3 regions of the Cellulosilyticum sp. ST5 genome follow, and region 3 is predicted to be linked to each of the others. Evidence: a T-box and tRNA genes for the amino acid it is inferred to sense, from the RefSeq annotation. Region 3 holds a T-box; the other regions hold tRNA genes.

Region 1 (5,446 bases), 1.2 Mb from region 3:
ATACTAGCTAGTATCAGAAGAAATACTATAGTTAAACCTATTTTCCCCAAAAGAAACCCTAAAACTACTATTGTACTTGTTGTGATGATTGTCATTAAGGTTAAATAAATGCCATAATCATATATAGGTTGGTCTTCTTTTTTGATAATTTGAGCAAAAACCAACCGATTCGATATATGATGACATACAGTCTGTAGCATTCTCCTCACCTCTGCTTTTATTATAACACTATTTTTCAAAAAATGTATAAATTGGCGCGAATAGTATATTTTTTGGCGCGAATAGTTAAAGTAAAACATTTTTAATCATTATTGATAATAAAAACTGATTATTTTCATACTTCCATTCCAAATTTCCACCATATTTTTCTACAATTGTGCGCATACTCAGCATTCCAATACCATGTCTTGATTTATCTTTTTTTGTTGTTATTAATTGTTTATTATCCATTGCTTCTTTTTTTACACTATTACTTACATCAATTAATAAATACTCTTTATGCATTTTTAAAGATAAGCTTGCTTTTCTTTTTTCTTTATCTTCTATTTGACGACAGGCTTCTATGGCATTATCTAAGCTATTACATAAAAGGGCACACAAATCCATTTGATTAATATTTAACTCCTCATCTAATCCACCACTTACTATCAGGTCTATATTCTGAGCTTTTGCTAGCATGAATTTTTGATTAATAACAACATCTGCCATTTCATTTCCTGTTTTAATTCCCATATAGGTAGTTTGGCAACTAGCATTCATATTTTTAATATAGGCTCTAGCCTTCTCTATATTACCCATTTGCAAAAGCATATCAATGCAGCTCATATGATTATTAAAATCATGCCATATTTTACGTACTTCCTTATTCATTTCGTCCTTTTCTAGGGTAGCTTTTATAAGGACTTCATTTTGATATTGAACGACCTCATATTCTTTTTCTTTATTAATCCAATCACTTAACTTTTGTACTGTATAATAAATAATAATATTATCTAAAAAAATCCCTACTGCAGTTAGTGTAATAAATAAGTTAATGGAACCAGATATACTTCCTAATACCTTAAAAAAAACTACTGATAAAAAGTAAATACTAATTAAAGATATAAAAAAACCACATCCCATTAGTCCTCTTACTTGAGGCGTTAATTGATAAAGTTTATTTTTCTCTAGCTCTATAAATATTTTTACTATTCCAATTAATAGTAGCTTACTTATAAGCCCTAATTGAATATAAAAGTAAGTTGTTTGATAATCCATTAACTGATTAACTATTGGATTATTTCCCCCAAATACAGTAATTACAAGTAAATCTAATAAATAAAGAATAACTAAATAAAATATTGTAAATATAGCTTCTTCTAAAATATCTTTTTTAAAGGCATAGTGTGCAATACAAAGCAAAATTACTATATGAATGATTAGCACTAAAGGCCATGACACCCCTAATGGTTTTGTAATATATACTCCTATACCACCGATTATATACATCATCCATCGTTTATTGACAGGATGATTTTGTGTTTTTCCGAATCTTGCAGACATAAAACCGTAGTACATAACCACCTCAATAAATCCCATCATATAATCTATTAAACTAAAAATAATCTTTTCCATTCTTACTCCCCCTGCCTAATATGGTTTTTATATGCAGAAAAAACCTGTTGCATTCTATATCTACTCATAACTAGTAATTCATTATTATCTAAAATAACCTTCTGTTCCTCTATAGTCTTTATATAACCTAGATTAACCATGCAACCCCTATGAATTTTCGTAAAACTCTTATTTTCAAATTGCTCCTCAACATCCTTCATACGCCGTATCGTTGTTTTATAACACGCTTGAATTGTATGTACTTCAACATGACGGTTGACACACAGAAAATACATGATATCCTTAACTAATAATTTAATCCATCCTTCCTCTGTTTTGATTATATAGCATTCTGTCTGCGCTCTCATCTTTTTTAAAGCACTCTGAATGCACTCTTCGATTTCCTCTTTAAAATGACTTTTACGTACATATCTGAATGCACCAACTTTAAAGCTTTCAAAAACCCGTGTCGTTATCCCTGTTAAAAATACAATTAATAGCTCCTGATTAATCTCTCTTATTAATCTTGCAACTTCTATTCCATCTTTTCCAGGCATATCTATATCTAAAATGACTATATCAAAAAAATAAGGCACTTCATTGAATACCTTTATAAAAGCTTCACTACACGAAAATTGATGAACTTTAATATCTACATTCAATACTGATAGATAATACTCAATATATAGCGTGGCAGATTCTAAGAAATCCTTATTATCATCACATATTATTAAGTTAATCATCTAATCACCCCATTTAATTCTATACAATTTTTGTATTATTTTCAACATTTTTAATTCATATTTTATTCATATTTGACACATTACAACATCGACTATGTTTACATGTGGCTATATAACTATGTTATAATAAAATAAACTGTAACTATTTTTAGGAGGTTAAAATATGACCATCACTTCACTTTATTATGAACGTACCGCTGAAACACTTATAAAGAATTTACAAAAGCGCCATATAGAAGGCCATTATGTATCGTCTAAGGAAGAAGCCATTCAAAAAGCATTTTCTCTTTTAAAAAATAGTGAACTTATTTCTTGGGGTGGCTCTATGACATTGGCTGAAATAGGTCTTATTCCTGCTCTAGAAGCAGCAGGATGTTATACCCTATTAGACCGTTCCAAGGTGCCTAATGAGCAAGTAGAAGAACTCTATCATCGTGCTTTTTTTGCTGATACCTATTTTATGAGTACAAATGCCATCACTCTTGAGGGTGAACTTATCAATATTGATGGTACTGGTAATCGTGTTGCCTCACTTATTTATGGACCTAAACAAGTCATTATTATTGCCGGCATGAATAAAGTAGCTAGAAATCAAACAGAAGCTCTTTCTCGTATACATAATGCAGCTTGTCCTCAGAACGCTATTCGCCTTAGTAAAAACACACCTTGTGCTTTAACTGGTGTTTGTCAAGATTGTTTAAGTCCAGATTGTATTTGTATGCAAACGGTTATTACACGTAATAGTAAACCAGCCGGTCGTATTAAAGTCATTCTAGTAGGTGAAAATCTAGGTTATTAAGTAACCCTTAAATAGCCATTTTTTCTAGAGGTAAATGTTGACAAACGTCATCCTACATGCTATTATAATAAAGCGCTTAACAAAGAGCGCTCTGCTCTCATGGCTCAGGCGGTAGAGCGTCACCTTGGTAAGGTGGAGGCCACGGGTTCAAGTCCCGTTGAGAGCTTTACTATTCAAAGGATACAAGTTATTACTTGTATCCTTTTTTGTCAGTCAATAAATATTTATGTTTATCGACGTATAATATCAGTATTTTTTAATAAGAGGTACCATTGACTCTATTTGTTATAAATTCTTACTTTATAAATTTTTCAGACTTATAATTTATTTTTATAAGAAAATACATTTAATATTAAAATGATTCATATTATTATGTATATATATAAGTTATTAAGGAGTATAGCGTAATGATATTAAAAATTTTTAAGAAATACGAATTTCCTCTTATGTACATTGTATTTATAACTACTATATATATTACTTACAGGTTATTAAACGTAGCCATTTAACCAGTTATATACTTAAATGAATGCCCAGTTACTAGCTTTATAAAAAAGGGTATAAACATTAAAAATAAATGTTTATACCCTTTTTTGTGACTCTTTTTAGTTATTGAAGACTTTTATTGAATTCAAAAATATTTTCTATTTCATTATCTGTCTCGTCATAACATTTCACATCCGCTCCTGCAATGTATCCAATGGAATCACGGTCCAAAACTGTAGCTCTTATTTTAAGTAAGTCCTCCTCACTCATGGGTAAATCAACTACCTTTGTTTCTTGATCTCTAGTACAGACCATCTTAACTTTCATTTTACTCACCTTTCTTCCTTCTATATTAAACTTCCATAATAATTGGCAAAATAGCGGGCCTTCTTTTTGTTTTTTCATATAAAAGTTGCTCTACCACCTTTTTAATGCTCGTTTTTAAAATATGCCATTCTGTCATTTGATAAGCAAGACACATCTCTAATTCTTTATTAGCTACAGCTTTTACTTCTTCTATTAAATCCTCTGAATCCTTGGCATAAACAAAGCCTCTGGTAATAATATCAGGACCACTCATAATAGAGCAAGTTTCTAAATCAATAGCTGCTACTACTATGAGCATCCCCTCTTCTGCTAAATGCTTACGATCCCTGAGTACAATATTACCTACATCTCCTATACCAATACCATCTACTAAAATATTTCCTGCCCTTACTCTTCCGGTCACTCCAGCTGTTACCTTACTTACTTCTAAAACCTCCCCATCTTCTAAAATAAAGATATTATCCTGAGCCATTCCCATTTGCCTTGCTAAATTGCGATGATGAATCAGATGCCTATATTCACCATGAGCTGGCATAAAATACTGCGGATGCGTTAAAGTATGCATGAGCTTAAGCTCTTCTTGATATGCATGACCTGATACATGAACCTCTTCTAAATCCTTATATATGACTTGAGCTCCTTTTTTATAAAGCTCATTAATCACTTTTGAAACTAATTTATCATTTCCTGGAATAGGTGAAGCAGAGATAATAAATAAATCATTGGGTTCTATTTGAATGAATCGATGTTTTCCAAAGGCAATACGTGCCAGCGCTGCCATAGGTTCCCCTTGGCTTCCTGTCGTAATAATAGTCATTTGATCATTAGGGTAGTTCTTCATTTGTTCAACTTCTATTAAAGTAGTCTCTGGCACACTCAAATACCCTAAACTTCTGGCTACTTTCGTTATGTTTTCCATACTTCTGCCACTAAAAGCTACTTTACGTCCATAAAGCACCGCTGCATTAATAATCTGTTGAATACGATGAATATTGGATGCAAAGGTCGCAACAATAATACGTCCTTTCACATTGTCAAATAAACGCTCTAAGGTCTTACCAATAGTTACTTCTGATGGAGAGTGTCCTTTACGTTCTACATTAGTGCTATCTGCTAAAAGGAGTAATATGCCTTCTTTTCCCAATTCACCAATCCGCTGTAAATCCATTCCCTTCTGATCAACAGGTGTATAATCCACTTTAAAGTCCCCTGTATGAAAAATAATTCCTTCAGGTGTATGCACTGCAATACAACACGCACCGGCAATACTATGTGTACTTCTCACAAACTCTACCTTTATTTGTTCTAAAGCAATCACGTCACCAGCTTCCACGCAGTGACATTCACTTTTTGTTAGGAGACCGTGTTCTTGGAGTTTGTTTTCTATAATGCCTAAAGTAAGAGGAGTTCCATACAAGGGAATGTTCATTTGTTTTAATATATAGGGAACTGCACCTATATGATCTTCATGTCCATGAGTGAAAAAGATACCTTTTAC
Region 2 (5,446 bases), 1.7 Mb from region 3:
ATGGTATTATCTGCTATTAAAAACGAAACCTATATGAAAAAAGATAAAGATAGTGATTTAAAAGATACGGTAGCTCATATTAAGCAAATCTGCCAAGATGAGAAGCTTAAATTTGTATTAGAACGTGTAAAGCCTATTCAAGTATCAGAGAAGAAACCAGCAGCTAAAGAAGGTGGTAAACGATTAAGAGCTATTTATAGTGATAGAGTCGCTATGCCTAAGAAGCCAAAAGAAAAGAAAAAAGGAACTTATATCACTAAAAAGACGTCTCAGGCAAAAAAGCTTGAAAAGCAAGCTAAGCTATCAGAAGCAAAAAGAAAACCTAGAGCCAAAAAGTCACTTAGTAAAGCAAAGCATTATGAAGTTGAATAATGAAGAGAAAAGCTAAAAACTCTTATTCTAAAATAAGAGTTTATTATTTTAAAAAGAAAAATGCGTTATTCTAGTGCTAGGACAGAATACTAGGAATGCTTTACAAGGTTCCTAGAGATAGGTATAATTGAAGAAAGAATAAATAACGAAAGCAAGGGAAAGTGGGTATAAGTCCACTTTCTTGTCATGTTAAAATAGGTGATGAACACTTATAATCCAATGAGCTTCATCCAATGAAAAGACTCCTTGCAATATAAAAATGACAAAAAGGTAAGGTGAAATCATGAGTTTACAACAATTAGCTGAATTAATTTTCCCTGATGTAACTAAAACACCAGAAGATTATTTAAAAGCTTATCCAAAAAGAATACTTAAAGAAGGTGCAAAGGTAACACGTTATGCACCGAGTCCAACAGGATTTCAGCACATTGGTGGTGTATTTGCTGCCCTTGTTAGTGAAAGAATTGCAGTGCAAAGTGGCGGGGTTTTCTATTTAAGAGTAGAAGATACAGATCAAAAAAGGGAAGTAGAAGGGGCTATAGAAGATACTATTGCAACGATGCATAACTTCGGTATGGATTTTGATGAAGGAATGACTGGTGAAACAACTTCAAAAGGGAACTATGGTCCTTATCGCCAAAGTGAAAGAGCAGAGATTTATAAAACTTTTGCAAAAGACTTAATCATAAAAGGCTTAGCTTATCCATGTTTTATGACTTCGGAAGAGTTAGAAGCTATGCGTGACAAACAAGTGGCTGCTAAATTAACCCCAGGTTGCTATGGTGAATATGCAATCTATAGAGACTTATCACCAGAAGCAGCTATGGAAAAAATCAAAGCTGGTGAGCAGTATATTATTCGTCTTAAATCACCTGGTAATGCAGAAAACCGTGTGAACTTTGTAGACCTTATTAAAGGGGAAACCTCTTTTCCAGAAAATATACAAGATATCGTTATTATTAAAGCAGATGGTCTTCCAACCTATCACTTTGCTCATGCGATTGATGATCATTTAATGGGAACAACGAGCGTTATTCGTGGAGAAGAATGGTTATCATCACTTCCAATTCACGTTCAATTATTTGACGTACTTGGATTTGAAAGACCAGAGTATGCACATATTCCAAATGTTATGAAATTAGATGGTGATTCTAAACGTAAACTTTCAAAACGTAAAGATCCAGAAAGTGCTGTAAGCTATTATAAAGAAGAAGGTTATCCAAAAGCTTCAGTAGTAGAATATTTATTAAATATTATTAACTCTGCCTTTGAAGAATGGAGAATGGAAAATCCAACGGCTGATTATCATGACTATCCAGTAGCTCTTGATAAAATGAGTAAAAGTGGAGCACTTTTCGACCTTGTTAAATTAAATGATGTGAGCAAAGATGTGATTTCTAAGATGCCAGCTGAAGAAGTGTATAGCCTCTATACAGAGTGGGCAAAAGAATATGACAAGGCAATGTACGACTTAGTGACAAAACATGAAGCCATGTCAAAAGAAATCTTTAACATCGATAAAGAAGGACCAAAACCACGTAAAGACTTTGGTAAATGGTCAGAAGTTAAAGAAAAGATTTGTTACTTCTACGATGAGCTATTTAATGCTGAAACTGAAGTAGAATTACCAAAAAATATGACTTTAGAAACAGCTAAAGAAATCATATCTTCTTATAAAGAAGTTTATAACTTTAATACAGACCAAGAGACTTGGTTCAATGAATTAAAAGAACACGCTATTAGTCTTGGTTATACAGCAGATCGTAAAGCTTTCAAAAAAGATCCAACAGCCTTCAAAGGAATGGTATCAGATGTAGCAGGTGCTGTAAGAAGTGCTATTAGCCATAGAACAAATACACCAGATTTATATACTATTATGCAAATCATTGGAGAAGAAGCTGTAAGAGCGAGATTTGAGGCTTTTTTAAACAACTAATAAAACAATAATAAAATGCCTACTCATATTATAAAGTATGGGTAGGCATTTTATTAGGCTCTAACGCCTTCAATATGGATGAAGCGTATCTTAGTGAACTCATAAGAAGAAAGAGGTCTATTAATAGCATCATAACTATGAGTAGCAATTAAAATTTGGTCATAGGTAGGATCAGGGGCTGTTTCTAATACTAATAAGGAATGGTGGTAGCCATTAATATCATTACCAAATTGAATAACATCACCAGGAACAATTTCATTTAGCGTAACATCCCTACCAAAAGGGCCAGATCCTTTATTAGTGGTTAAGAATTTATGTAGGAAATTTACGCCAGTCCAAGAAGCTGAACGATCATTAGCATTTCTGTAATACCATCCTGTAATAGGGGTATAGTTCATAATATGACTTCCTGCGTATAGACATTGAGAAATAAAATTAGTGCAATCTCCTCCTAGCTGGGTAAAGTCTAAATACATAGGATTACGAAGTAAGCTCCATCTTTTAGCATAAGCAATAGCAACAGTAGCATTATAGGGTAGGACTTTATCCATTTGTTCACATCCTTTCTTATTACTAGGTATATGAGATAAGAAGAGAAAATATAATAATGTAAATGATTTTATATTACATAAAATAAGCTATAAAATATTGATTATTTGTCTGAAATATGATAAAGTAAACAAGTGTCAAGCTGGCATAACTCAGTTGGTAGAGTAACTCATTCGTAATGAGTAAGTCGGGGGTTCGAGTCCCCCTTCCAGCTTTATCAAGGCTTCTAAGGTGATTGATGAAAGTAAAATTGAAGCTTATACGTAAGAATATACGTAACAGAAAGCTTAATACATAAAAATAACGAGCATACGTAAGTTAGATACGTATGCTCGTTATTTTATTTAGTGACTCTATAACATCTTTTTTGTTTGTTTTTGATGATGGCCCAAGTTACGAATATGTAGAAACAGAAATGGAAATCGAACAAGAAGAGGGAAGAAGCTGGAGCAGTTTTAAATATGCCAAGCTATTCATGGAGTGCAAGAGCAAGATGAAGAATAAGAAGATCTAAATGTAGAAGTTAGCCTATCAAGATGGAATAAAAACGAAGAGAATGTATGGTCAATATCATTTAGCAGGCAACTTGATTTAACATCATTAAGACATATGGATGACTTCACAATTTATTTAATGAAGCTTGCACAAAATGGAACGCAAAGTGATTGTAGATACATGGAGTGAAAGTGATGAAGTTACACCAAGTAAAGAACTAGAAGCTGATTGGAATTAAAACAAAGTGTTTTTGATATATGCTAGATGCTCATAAGAGTGTCAACTTTATATCGCTGGACAGAAGAAAAGCACTAGTTGTAGGACCAGTGCTTAACATATGGGAGTTACGAAAATTTTTATGTACTGTTGTATATTTAATATACCACAAAGGAAAATGAAAATCAATATCAAAATTTAAATTATAAAAAGTATTTTTTGTTGATAAGGAGGAAGATGAATGACAGATAGTGAACAAAGATATGTTGATACACTTAAAATAGAAAATCAAAGACTTAAGGATGAGATAGCTGCAAAGGTACACGAAAAGAACCAAGAGAGGGACATAAATAGAAGGCTTAAGAATGTGATTAAAACCATAGCAGATATGCTATAGGGGAGGAAAACAAAGTGAAAACAGTATTAATTAGTGTTCATGAGAAGTACTGGCACATGATCAAGAACCGAGAAAAGACACTAGAAATCAGAAAAACTAAGCCAGCAGGTATTGAATATCCTTTTAAAGTACTTTGCTATGTAACAGGTGGCAAAGGTATACAAGGAGAGTTTATTTGTAAAGGTACATTAGTAACTAATGTTTTTCAGCAGCTATGCAATAGAAGTTATCTGAGTCTATATGAGTTATTTGCATATGCAAATGGCAAGGACTTGGTTGCATGGGATGTAAGTAGCGTTAAGTCTTATGATATACCAATACAGATTGAAGAAGTAAGTATTAACAGGGCACCACAAAGCTGGTGCTATATAAAATAACTTTTTTAATCAGTAATAGTAGAAGAATTAAAAAACCACTGTTGTTCATAAATAGCGGTTGAAGAAATATGACAAGAATTCATTTGTGTCTTCTTTTTTGTTCGGAGTGGTTTCTTTTCATACGATAAGAAGTTACTAAGAAGATTATATCAGGAAGCAAGGAGCATACTGTAGCCATAATCACAGAGGGCCCAAAAACTAATACTGGTGGACTGTTTAATCATACAACTTAGGCAATAATTTTTATGATTCAAATCCTATGTGGTATGTAGGTGGTGATAATATGCTAAGTGAAAAATGTTTAGAATGTAAACATTGTGAAATCATAACAGATGGATGTAACGGTAAATTAGGAGAAACAATTTTTGGGTGCAATATATGCGAAGAAGATGAAAAAGATTGCAGCTTTGAAAGTAAATAAAATCTGATTTTGAATAAATAAAAAACATATCGGCATAATGCCGATATGTAAAAATTAGAAGTATGAAAAATCTTTCTCTACTAAATTACTAACATATAGGATAGCTCGAAATAAATTATATTGTTCTTTAGCATCTAAAGATGTTAGTAATCTTTTTAGAGTACCGCTAATATAAGTTAAATCATCAGTAGCATCCCTCAGTATTCTTAATTTAGTTTTTTGTTCTGGTGTGACTTTTGATTGGTCTACGGCTTTTATTTTATCACTTATAGCATTTAACTGAGAAATATATATATCTAAATAGCCTGGATCAGGTTTACTAGTAGTAGTGCTTATATTACTAATAAAATAGTTCTCTATTATATTTAACATTTGCTTGTGAATATTATTAAGCGAGCCATATGATTCCTCTATTACTGTATTTGTATCAACAGTAGTAATGTTTTGTGCAAAAAAATGTGATGAATGAAAAGTGAAACATATTAAACATATAAGAATTAAATAACGCTTAAAGTGATGTTTAGTCATTTTATACCTCGATATAAGTAATAATTACCTAGATATTATAAGTAATATTTTAATTTTTATTCTATAAACAAATTCGACCTTTGAATCGGTTACAATAAACTGGACAGTTATTTTAGGGTTATGTGCAATCAACTTATATTAAAGAGGAGATGAGC
Region 3 (5,446 bases):
CTCTGATTTTATATCCAATTTTTTCTGTGCGATAGTCAGCTTCTACTTTTAAGATGCCACGGTCTTTAAACGCTTTAACAACTTCTGCTGCATAATCTGCATACTTATCAGAAAGCGGAAGTACTTTAACAGCCACTGGCGCAAGCCATATTGGGAACTGTCCTGCATACTTTTCAATAAGCATGGCAAGTGTTCTCTCATAGCAGCCAATAGATGTACGGTGAATGATAAGTGGATGCTTTTTCTCACCATCTGCATCAATATAAGTCATACCAAGCCTTTCTCCAAGAGCAAAGTCGATTTGTACAGTAATGATTGTATCTTCTTTACCATGTACATTTTTAAATTGAATATCAAGTTTTGGTCCATAGAAGGCCGCTTCACCTACAGCTTCTTCGTAATTAATTTGTAAGTGATCTAAGATATTTCTCATGAGACTTTCTGTTCTTTCCCAAGCCTCTGGATCATTAATATATTTTTCAGTATTTGCTGGATCCCATTTAGAGAAACGGTAGCTGATATCATTTTCAATGCCAAGTGTTGCCATCATGTAATTGATTAGCTCAATAACACCTCTAAATTCATCTTCTAATTGTTCTGGTGTACATACAAGATGTCCTTCAGAAATAGTAAACTGTCTTACACGAATAAGACCATGCATTTCACCTGATGATTCATTTCTAAATAAAGTAGAAGTTTCACCATAACGAATTGGTAAATCACGATAGCTGTGTTGTTCTGCATTATAAACTGTGAATTGGAATGGACATGTCATCGGACGAAGTGCAAATACCTCTTTATCCTTTTCTTCATCTCCAAGTACGAACATACCATCTTTATAGTGATCCCAGTGACCTGACATTTTGTAAAGATCACTTTTAGCCATAAGAGGTGTTTTAGTTAATACATAACCTCTTTTTTCTTCCTCATCTTCTACAAAACGTTGAAGGGTTTGAACAATTCTAGCACCTTTTGGCATAAGTAATGGTAGACCCTGCCCCACTTTTTCATCTGTTGTAAAAAGTTTAAGTTCACGACCAAGCTTGTTGTGATCACGTTTTTTAGCTTCTTCTAAAGCTTCAAGATGAGCTGCTAAATCTGCTTTTTTGGTAAATGCTGTTGCGTATATACGCGCAAGCATTTTGTTCTTTTCATTCCCTTTCCAGTAAGCACCTGCTGCTGATAAGATTTTGAAAGCTTCTACAGGTTTTGTACTCATAAGGTGTGGTCCTGCGCAAAGATCAACAAAGTCGCCTTGTTTGTAAAAAGTGATTCTCTCACCTTCTGGAAGATCACGTATTAATTCTACTTTATATGGTTCTTCTGCTTCTTCCATTAGTTTAATAGCTTCTTCTCTAGGAAGTTCAAATCTTTCAATCGGAAGTTTTTCTTTAACGATTTTCTTCATTTCAGCTTCAATTTTTTCAAAATCTGCTTCTACAAAGTGTCTTTCTGTATCAAAATCATAATAAAAACCATCTTCAATAGCTGGTCCAATTGCAAGTTTTACTTCTGGGAAAACCCTTTTTACAGCTTGAGCTAAAATATGAGCTGCAGTATGACGGAATGCCCATTTTCCTTCCTTATCATTAAAAGTAAGGATTTCAAGACTACAGTCTTCATTAAGTTCTGTTCTAAGATCCACCATTTCCCCATTTACTTTACCGGCACATGCCATTCTTGCAAGTCCTGCGCTAAGTTCTTCTGCTACGCCAAGGACAGTAATGCCTTTTTGGCACTCTTTAACACTACCATCTTTTAATGTAATTTTAATCATTGCTTCTACTCCTTTCAAATTTAAACTATTTTAACCCATGAATGATTATTTAATTAAAAGAACCTAAAAAACCCCGTCCCTTTTTAAATAATCATCTTATTTAAAAAGGGACGGGGATATGTATTCCCGCGGTTCCACCCTTGTTACTTTGCTTGGTTAGATTATATGAATGATTCCTCCCTATAAAGAATTATTCATTCATGCTTAAACTTACCAAAGTTAAAGTCACTCGCTTTACTGACGATAACGGGGTCACCGAATTGTTTTACAATCACTCCGAGGTAGTCTTCACTTATAGTCTTTAAAGATGCTCCCACCACTGCATCTTCTCTCTGAAAAAGGGGTTATAAGTTACTCGTCTCATCATTGTTTTTTGGTATTCACTTATAAATATAAATATTATAGGTATTAACAAATTCTTCTTATTCAAAATAAGTTATTTTTATGAAGTTATTTGTCGTTCTTAATGTAATTATTCTAATCAATTGATGCCCTTATGTCAATATTGTTTGATTGTTATTTCTAGGAAATCTATTTCCTTATTTATATCGTTTCTTTTAATATACCATATGTACAATACTTGCTATGCTCAAAGTTACTGTTCTTTATCTTAGAGCTTAGAATCATATCAATATTAATCTATTATCACTACTAATTTCCTCTATTGCCCCTGAAAACTCTTAAATAATAAAAGATTTATCTGAATATCAAAAAAGAGTAAACCTTATTATGCAAGCTTTACCCTCTTTTACTGGATTGGATACTGATTTTATTTTAGATTAAATAACTTAATTAAACTACTGCTTTAGGATTCGAACCATATTGATTATTACTACTATCCCCTTCTGTACAGACTAAAACTAATAACCAAATTGGGCCAACTAAAGGAATTAAGGCTATAAACCACCACCAACCTGATTTTCCTATATCATGTAATCTTCTTATACAAACCGCTATTCCTGGTATAAGTACGGCTAGCGAATAAATATTACTTAATATACTGGTCTTAAGAATTGTCGCTAAAAACCCAAGGACAATTCCTATAATAATGTTAATCAAAAAGAACATCCAGTATTCCTTTCTTCTTGCTCTACCACTAAAATCTGCATATTTTTTTAAAACACCTACATACCACTCCATTTATTTTCCCCCAATAATCACTATCAATCTCCTTTATTATACACTGAATCCTCTAAATATATAATATATTTTTTATTATTTAAATATTATAAAATTAATAAACATTTACACATTAATTACTGCACCACATGCACCCCTTGCAATAGTTAATATTATCATCAAAAATAATTTCTAATGTCTTTAGAAACTGCTGTTCTCTGGCTTTTGCTCTTTGATGAATAATAAGCTGCTTAGGACTAATCGATATAAGGATATGCAAAATATAATCTTCCCTTGTTAACGTACTATCTAATAACAGTTCCTTACAGTATTGCCTTATATAAAAGCCTGTCATATTTTTCATGTCTTTATTATAAAGTTGAGGCGCCCCTTCTGTATTATAAATAAGATGTAGTATTTCCTCTAATGGTACACTTAAAATGCTCATATCTCTCATAAGCTTAATAAAAGTTACAACCTCTTTCTTCATACTATAATCCAAAACAAATTGTTCCAATAAATCGCTTAATAGAATCTGATATTTTTGAGTTCTAAATTGTATCCAACCTTCTATATTAAATACGCCTGTTTTTTTTATTTCCTGTAAAATAGGTACATATAATAAATAATAGGTAAAAGAAGAAAAGCCTTCTTGCCTTGATAGATAGTTATTATTAATAAAGGCATTCATAATATCTCTTTTATCTATATGTCTCAACTCTTCTTTACTTTTTAAATAGGTTATACAAACTCTACTAATAACCTGTTTTTGAACCAAATCACTCATCACATGAGCCAATTGCTCATCACAAAATTCTTTAGTATCTTCCATCAAACAGGCTACTTCATAGATACTTCCTATTTGCCTTACTTCTATTTCATTAGCCATTTCTTCTTCTTGCTCTAGTTCTTCTAGTTTCTCTAATAGTTCTTTTTTATACCTGGATGTATAGAGCATATAATAGCACATGGCTTATACCTCGATAGTTGTAGTTCTTATTATATAGTATATAACTTTAAGCTTGACACCTTGCATTATCCTATATAATATTTCATGAATGATGTTTTATGTTATTGTCTATCATTAAAAATAACCTATCAGGTTATTCTGACAGGTTATTTTTAATTGTATAAATTAGATTTGCTCAATGAGTTCCTCTAATTCTTCTTTAGTAAATTGATATTTGTTACTGCAGAAAGGACATACAAGCTCTGCTTTTTCATCTTCTTTTGCAATTTCTTCTAAGTCTTTTTTCCCAACACTAATAAGGGCTCTTTCCATACGTTCTTTAGAACAGTCACAATTAAACCTTACTTCTGTTGTATCCATGATTTCAATCTCACCTAAAAGATTTTCTAAAACATACTCGATAGACTGTCCTTTTTCTAAGCACGCCGTTAAAGATTTAAACCCTTTGATTTTTTCCTCTAATTGAGTAATGGCATCATCATCTGCGTCAGGTAACACTTGAATAATAATACCACCTGCTTGTCTAATACTATAATCTACATCCACTAAAACACCTAACATAACGACTGAATTAGTTTGTTCTGATACAGCGAAGTAAAAGCTAATGTCTTCTGCAATTTCACCAGAAAGCATAGGTACCTGGCCTGAGTAAGGTTCCTTAAGACCAAGATCCTTCATCACAGTCATATTGGCATTTCCTACAGCACCTGCTACATCTAGTTTACCAAACTCATTGAGTGGCAAGTCTACATGAGGATTATAAACATAGCCTTTTACATCTCCAGCCCCATTAGATTCAGCAATAATACCACCTAGTGGCCCATCTCCTTTAATAATGATGCTTACACGGTCTTCATCTCTTTTAAGCATGCTTCCCATCATAGCAACTCCTGTTAATGTTCTACCTAAAGCAGCAGCTGCTACTGGTGTTAATCCATGATTAATGCAAGCAGTATTGACAAGTTCCTTTGTATTAGTCCCAAAAAATCTAAAGTTTCTTTCTTTATCTATTCCTCTAATCATATAGTCTTTAGTTTTCATTTTATTACATCCTTTCTTTATCAAACTATTTATGTCCTTTTATCCATTATTTCTTACAATAAAGGTTGCTCTTTCAGAAAGCTCCACTAATGTCTTATTACTATAGTTATCATTCACCTCTAAAACCTCAAGACCAGCTTTCTCTAATAAAGCCTTAACTTGCTCCATGCTATACGCTCTTTGATAATGATTCTCTATACTTCTATCATATTTGCCATCTTCATCCTGAATAAAGAAGCTTACTTCATACTCATTGATTTCCTCTTCTTCATCATAGTAGTTTGTCCAAATATAAGCCGCTTCTTCAGTTTGATCTGCAAAAATTTGATTTCCTAATACTTCTTTATATTTATACTGTGTATTCATATCAAAAATAAATAATCCTGAGGGTTTTAAAAAACGCTTAACTCTCAAAAAAGACTGTAGTAGTTCTTCTTCTTCTAATAAATAGTTCATAGAATCACAGCAGCTACAAATAAAATCCACAGGCTCTCCCAATTCAAAACTAGCCATATCTTGTAATAAATATAAAATTTCTA

Evidence for each region. The T-box of region 3 lies ahead of thrS (threonine--tRNA ligase). A T-box ahead of a tRNA ligase gene usually reads a tRNA of that ligase, here a tRNA-Thr.
Region 1: it encodes a tRNA-Thr, which carries the amino acid that the T-box ahead of thrS (threonine--tRNA ligase) is inferred to sense. The anticodon was not compared.
Region 2: it encodes a tRNA-Thr, which carries the amino acid that the T-box ahead of thrS (threonine--tRNA ligase) is inferred to sense. The anticodon was not compared.

Annotation. Positions count from the first base shown of each region.
Region 1 covers NZ_CP132338.1:1,680,374-1,685,819, forward strand. Annotated here, with positions in the region: gene QTL86_RS08245 (accessory gene regulator B family protein) at 1-200, opposite strand, end outside; gene QTL86_RS08250 (sensor histidine kinase) at 286-1,614, opposite strand; gene QTL86_RS08255 (LytR/AlgR family response regulator transcription factor) at 1,617-2,336, opposite strand; gene QTL86_RS08260 (lactate utilization protein) at 2,500-3,135, shown strand; tRNA gene QTL86_RS08265 (tRNA-Thr) at 3,229-3,301, shown strand; gene QTL86_RS08270 (hypothetical protein) at 3,745-3,948, opposite strand; gene QTL86_RS08275 (ribonuclease J) at 3,974-5,446, opposite strand, start outside.
Region 2 covers NZ_CP132338.1:2,138,094-2,143,539, reverse strand. Annotated here, with positions in the region: gene QTL86_RS10435 (glycosyltransferase) at 1-372, shown strand, start outside; gene gltX (glutamate--tRNA ligase) at 656-2,308, shown strand; gene QTL86_RS10425 (amidase domain-containing protein) at 2,362-2,859, opposite strand; tRNA gene QTL86_RS10420 (tRNA-Thr) at 2,999-3,071, shown strand; gene QTL86_RS10415 (hypothetical protein) at 3,186-3,371, shown strand; gene QTL86_RS10410 (hypothetical protein) at 3,810-3,965, shown strand; gene QTL86_RS10405 (hypothetical protein) at 3,980-4,342, shown strand; gene QTL86_RS10400 (hypothetical protein) at 4,626-4,763, shown strand; gene QTL86_RS10395 (hypothetical protein) at 4,818-5,291, opposite strand.
Region 3 covers NZ_CP132338.1:470,196-475,641, reverse strand. Annotated here, with positions in the region: gene thrS (threonine--tRNA ligase) at 1-1,777, opposite strand, end outside; T-box leader at 1,881-2,153, opposite strand; gene QTL86_RS02210 (DUF805 domain-containing protein) at 2,570-2,917, opposite strand; gene QTL86_RS02205 (putative sporulation protein YtxC) at 3,030-3,866, opposite strand; gene hslO (Hsp33 family molecular chaperone HslO) at 4,032-4,907, opposite strand; gene QTL86_RS02195 (class I SAM-dependent DNA methyltransferase) at 4,947-5,446, opposite strand, start outside.